2 regions of the Paenibacillus sp. sgz302190 genome follow, and region 1 is predicted to be linked to the other one. Evidence: riboswitches for the same ligand, from Rfam matches in the RefSeq annotation. Region 1 holds a riboswitch; the other holds the start of a gene.
What was found. A riboswitch is a leader RNA that binds a small molecule or an ion and turns the genes downstream of it on or off. The one in region 1 is predicted to bind cyclic di-GMP.

Region 1 (3,213 bases):
CTAGCTAACCCAATTCTTCTAGGATGTGCGATACCCTGACCATCACAAACAATTAAATTTGGCTTTATTTTTATTTGCTTAAACGCCTTAATGATTGGGGGTAACTCCCTGAATGAAAATAATCCGGGGATATATGGAAATCGAACTGTATCTTCAATTACTACTGATTCCACTAGTTTTAATGATGTCGACTCCAAAATGACTAATGCTGCAATTAAAATATCACTTCGTTTGCAATAAGCTACATCAACTCCGGCAACATATTTTACTTCATCATATTGGTCTTTTTTAATGACCTTTTCAGCTAAATTATTTTGTATGGAAATTACCTCTTCTTCGCTTAATTCCCACGGATGAATGAATATTGGCTCCATTGAAACCACCTTTTATTTGTATATTAAAAGATTATCGTCTTCTCATACGAGGAGTTTACCATGTTTCGGATGAAAAGGAGGCTGGAAACATGACAGAGCAGGAAGCAAAGGACATAATTGAAATAGAGATGTTAGAACGATTCAATTGGTTTGATGAACATCCATTAAGAGAAAATGAAGTAGGAATTAAGGTTTAAGGTAATCAATGGATCGTATATGTCACAGATGAAAGAGCTTATGCTTCGGAAATTGAACTTAAAATCGGAGGTGTTTTTATGCGAAATGGTATTTGGGCGTTATATCAAGGGCGAGAGTACGAAGTTATCGAACACAATCCGAACGATTATGAATTGTTCACAAAAGAACATGTTGAGAGTAGCTTAGGTTTTACTCTTGATAGTACGGGACATTATTGTAAACGTGTCGAAAAAAACGAGATTCAGTCGATATACGATGTAAGAAATGCTGTGATATTCGATGGTCTTGAATTTCCTGTTTTTCAAGAAGACTCCAACAGGTTATTGTTGGGCAGTGGTATGCATGGACCAGACATTATAAAAAAGTATGAATTTGTAGAAGTGGATCGTTTTGAATACGAAAAGTGGGTAGAAAAAAGTGATATCAAAAAATTCTATGAAGTAAAAGTGCCTATGTGGGGGTTTCCAGCACCATGAGGCGATGATAAGAAATTGATAAGTAGCAGTCATAGTATTTGCTAAATTAGCAGGATTTGGTCAAATATTGTCCCTAATTTGATGTAATTGGCCTTGTTTTTTGCGACTGGAGGTCATGATCGTAAAAACGGCGCGGCGCTGTATTTTCCCTTGGGGCAATGGATGGAATTCGTAAAGGCAATGCTCATGTTTGGTGCAAGTTATAAAATTTTTGTGGAAATATGTTATATTATGGGTTAATATGGGATTTTAATTAGATCTAATGAACTATTTTTATAGTTTTAAATACCTGAAAGACCAAGTGAAATTGAAAAGGCAAACCTGATCGAAAGACAGGGACGCAAAGCCACGGGCCTACTCTATGGGGTGTGTGTCGCCAGACATTCCTTATAGAAACGGCAGCCGGGCCGCCAAAGGCGTTGGTTTTTTTGTTTTGAAAAGCAAATTTTTTACTATGGAGGTATAAAAATGAGAGTTCATTTGATTACATCGCTAGCGGTTATTGCACTACTTGGGACTTCAATTCCCGATGTCCAAGCTGATTCAACCGCCGCTACGCCAGGCACGAAAACAACAAATGCCGCCGGTACGGCATCCACAGGCAGCTTCAGCGATACGAAAGGGCATTGGGCGGAAGCAACCATAGCTGGAGCCATTCAAAAAGGCTATGTCGAAGGTTACCAAGACCATTCTTTCAAACCGAACGAACAAGTGACGCGTGCCGAATTTATCAAAATGGTCGATACCACACTTCAACTTTCGGTTTCTGGCGTTATCTCTGGAAATGACTGGTACTTGCCGTACATTAACGCGGCGGTCAGTGCGGGAATACATCAATGGAGTGACTTTACGAGCGGGGATTGGAATACGCCGATGACTCGCTACGAAATGGCGCGCATAGCGGTTCGCGCAGCTACCGGCGACAATAACACGGATGACAAGAAGTGGATGTACCTGGCGACGAAAGCCGGGCTGATCGCCGGTCTGGACGACAGCGGCACGCTCGGGGAGGATAAAACGACGACACGTGCACAGGCGGTGGCCATTATTGAGCGCATACTTGATATTAAAAATGGTAATACACTCAAATCTGACAAACATGCTGTTTCGAGGGCAGAGGTCACATGGCATCGAACAAATATCATGACTATGCTCCCACGATATTTTGGGAAACCGATCCGTGAGTTTAAACCCGATGTGTTGGACTTCGCTTCTGATAATGGAAATGTAAGGTCAACGGCAAAAGAAGTCATTGTCGTTGACCTTGATGATCCAAACGACCCTTTCCGCAGCTATATTCCCGATGATTTGCAATGGGTAAGTCACAAGGATGGGAAATATAGGAACATAAACAGTGGCGCATATGTTCTTGTTGCGATGAATCGCTTGACTTTAGAAAAAAAATACGGAATTACACCATTGTACTACAAGAGTGGAATCGGAATGACTGCCAAACTTGTTTCTGAAACTCCTAGCGATGATCCGAGTATTCTTGACGCAAGCGAGCAGCTATATTCAAAATCCAAAAAAGGGGATTTTCAAATTGAAATGAACTATCCTGGGCATGAGTGGGAAGATCTACGTGATCAGGAGTATATTAACGGCTTTGTTATTCCAAAGGGTAATCTAGTTGTCGAAAAAAAAATACCAAACATTGGCCTAGAGTTTAGCCAACCTCAACAATTCGGAGGCAAGTATGTAGAGGTTGTTTTGTCTGCTCCTGATTATAATTACAACCAAAATTAAGGGTTCTTAACATGAAAAAAAAGATAGGTATATTCCTCTTCATGATATTGTTTTTTGGCAATGTCTTATCCATCATTATTTACCCTGACAAAGTTAGTGCTACGGGCACGCCTCCGACGGTCACAGCAACATTAAGTGCGCCAGGGGGGTACAACGATAACTTTACCATTGATGGTATTTCGTACGCCGGGAAATGGCTGCCACAAGAGTATTTCAATCCAAGCTCTTCCACAATTGATGTCGGAGGCGATCCGGCACAAATTGATAAAGTTGTATTAGTCGATCCAGGTACAGATACAGCAAGGTATGAATTAACCTTAGAAAGTGGCACTGTTTATAAGTATCCTGATGCAATATATGGAAATCATTCGGATTTTAATGCAAGGAACAAGCGTTCACCTGTCGGTGTGTTTAAATGG
Region 2 (3,213 bases), on a different contig from region 1:
TTTGCGGATCAGGCCAACCCGGATCGCGGAACCATCCAAAGTAAGCACTCCATGGAATAGCCGAAGTGGTGAACGACTTCTCAATCCCTGTAATCGTTGGTATGTGCCAATTGTTCCCACTCGACTTTGTTAGATATTCATAAACATTCCCGTTTTTATCCTGCAACCAAGCGCTTTGCACGGTTTTTCCTGGTGATGGAATAATGGTCACGTCTGAATAATTGAAGTGATCATATGTAACAAGTTCTCCCGCTGGTTTCCCTGGCGGTGTATAAGCTTGCACAACACTAGTAGAGTAATCAATGTCACCTAGTTTTATTGGAGCTGCTGTAGCTATCTGTGGTAATATCGGAACCACTAAAAATGCAATAGTCAAAATTGCAACAAAGTGTAAACATAGTTTTTTCAATAACCTCACCCTACAGTTAGTTTAATCAGATAAAATGCCAGTGTAGATTAATGTTGGAGAATTAGCATTGATACTATTAAAGACAACTCTGGTTTGCCCGCCTGCCGCTGTAGGAGTTAGATTCCCTCTAGGTACGGCCTCAAAGAAATATCGTGTTTCGTTAATCATATCGCCTGTATTTCCTCTATAAGTGCTATCGTAAGTAATAAATGTAGCCTCATGACCTGCTTTTTTAAAGGGAATATTGATACCTGCAATTCTACTCAATGCCCCTTTTGAATTTAAGTCCCCAGTTGCATCATAAGCGCGATCCGGAATACCTGCGCTGCATCCAGTTACACTTGTTATATTAGCTGGAAAGCTATTAATCTTCATCGTAGCTTCAGTAACAATGATGTAATTATTACCTTTCAATTGCACCCATTCCCCCGTTTTAAAGTCCTTCCATTGAAACTCGCTTACATCACTTGGAACAAGATTTCGGTTCGGATCATTCGGATCGTCCAAATCGACTACAACGTATCTATTAACGCTGCATGACATATTTCCATCGGCAGTTGTCGTTGTAAGTAATTCATCATGAAATTTCTCGTCTTTCAACGTCTTTGCAAAATAACGGGGAAGCATCGTAATAACGTTGGTTTTATGCCATACAATCTCAGCCCTCGATACGGCATGTTTGTCAACAGAAAGCGTCTGGCCGCCCTTAATGGAAAGGATGCGCTCAATGGTTGCCGCCGCTTGGGCGCGGGTTGTCGTTTGATCCTCCCCTAGCGTGCCGGTGTCATCCATGCCTGTGATCAGACCGGCTTTGGTCCCAAGATACATCCACTTCTTGTCCTCCGTGTTCTTGTCGCCGGTTGCCGCCCGAACCGCTATGCGCGCCATTTCTTGGCGGGTCATCGGCGTATTCCAGTCCCCGATCGTAAAGTCGCTCCACTCATGAATCCCCGCGCTGACCGCCGCGTTAACGTAAGGCAAATACCAATCACTGCCGACGGTGGCACCCGAAACTGAAATATGAAGCGCGGAATCCGCCATTTTGATAAATTCTGCCCGCGTTACTTGTTCGTCCGGTTTGAAGGTATGATCCTGATAGCCGTCCACGTACCCTTTTTGAACCGCACCGGCGATGGTCGCCTCCGCCCAGTGCCCTTTCGTATCGCTGAAGCTGCCCGCAGAAACCGTGCCGGCAATATTCGTTGACTTTGTTGCCGGTGCGGCGGCGGTTGTATCGGCTTTGACATCGTGAATTGAACTTCCGAGCAGCACGATAACCGCTATTGTTGTAACTAATTGAACTTTCATTTTTATACCTCCACAGTAAAAAAGTTACTTTTTTCAAAACAAAAAAACCAACTGGTTTCGGTGACCCGGCTGCCGTTTCCTTGAGGGATGCCTTACGACATATCCCCGCAGAAGTAGGCCCGTGGCTTTGCGTCCCTGTCTTTCGAACAGGTTTGCCTTTTCATTTTCATTTGGTCATTTAGGTATTTGAAACTACAAATATAGTACATTGGATTCAATACAAGTTCCATATTAACCCATAATCTAACAGATTTCCACAAAAAACACACATCCCTCACAATATTGATTGCAAAACAACACATATATCATTAAAAAATGCAATTTAAACCCGCTTGTTTTGATCAATCTTATTTCATCCGATTTGCACAATCACGCAACACCATTTGCACAAACACGCAAAATATTTACGATGAAAACAAGCACAATTTTTCCATATAATAGTAGAATAAAACGGAATTTCAGGGTGTGTGTGGGATGGATGAAAAGCAATTTGAGCGACTGCTGATTGACACTATTAGGGCGCATTTCGCAGATGTGCCTACGCCTCCTGCTCCTGTCATTCATGCATCTTGGGAGAAGATGAAGCTAGTGCTTATGGAAGAATCCAAGCAGGTCTCGATTGATGTATCCAAACTCCCTCAATATGGCAACTGACTTATTATAATGGGGATCGAGACCAGGAGGATGTATGCTTAACTACTACAAAGACCTATTATTGAATGTATTCCTCGTTTTCCTCCCGATAGCGTTATATGTCCATGTCTTCAAAGCCGAACGTACGCATTTGTATAACCGGGTTGCCGTTTATATTATTTTTGGCTCCGCACTGGTTGCAACAATGTTTTTTCCTGCTATGATCCAAAAACTCACCTTCGATTTCCGCGGTATTCCGCTTATCATAGGCTCTTTATATGGAGGCGCTTACGTCTCCCTGCTGCTATTTGTCACCTTGATTGTTTGCCGGTTCTTCATGGGGAGCCCTCATCAAATCGAGTACATTCTTGCACTCATCCCCGCGTTTTGCGTGATGTTATTGTATATCAAAAATTTCCAAACGTTCTCGTTGTTGAAGAAAATCATTTCCTCAGTCGTTGTCTACTTCATCATTAGAATGCTGGCTCAAACCGTTTATTTGTATTTGATACAAAATAATCAGGCGTGGGCGGATTACGTGGCTCCGGGCGGTTATAGAACCATTTTGCTGCAATGTTTCGTTGCAGGGCTTTACGTCTACATGCTGGAAATTTTCAAAAAAAATGTGCGCCAGCGCGATGAAATTACGAATAATGAGAAATTCAAAGTCGCCAGCGAAATGGCCGCTTCCGTCGCCCATGAAGTCAGGAATCCGCTTACTTCGGTCAGGGGCTTCATTCAATTGATGGGGAGCGAAAAAATCAGCAACGAAAGCAGGCAGTATTATCAAAAAATTTGTCTGGATGAGCTGGATCGGGCCCAGCAAATTATTTCAGATTATTTGACTTTTGCCAAACCGGAGT

Region 2: another riboswitch for cyclic di-GMP. It lies ahead of AC6RNO_RS32560 (S-layer homology domain-containing protein); the one in region 1 lies ahead of AC6RNO_RS12775 (S-layer homology domain-containing protein).

What each region holds. Positions count from the first base shown of each region.
Region 1 covers NZ_JBZYAO010000009.1:78,688-81,900, reverse strand. Annotated here, with positions in the region: gene nfi (deoxyribonuclease V) at 1-374, opposite strand, end outside; gene AC6RNO_RS12780 (UCP033725 family protein) at 650-1,048, shown strand; cyclic di-GMP riboswitch class I at 1,353-1,463, shown strand; gene AC6RNO_RS12775 (S-layer homology domain-containing protein) at 1,517-2,794, shown strand.
Region 2 covers NZ_JBZYAO010000048.1:3,276-6,488, forward strand. Annotated here, with positions in the region: gene AC6RNO_RS32560 (S-layer homology domain-containing protein) at 431-1,717, opposite strand; cyclic di-GMP riboswitch class I at 1,774-1,884, opposite strand; gene AC6RNO_RS32565 (hypothetical protein) at 2,192-2,371, shown strand; gene AC6RNO_RS32570 (ATP-binding protein) at 2,406-3,213, shown strand, end outside.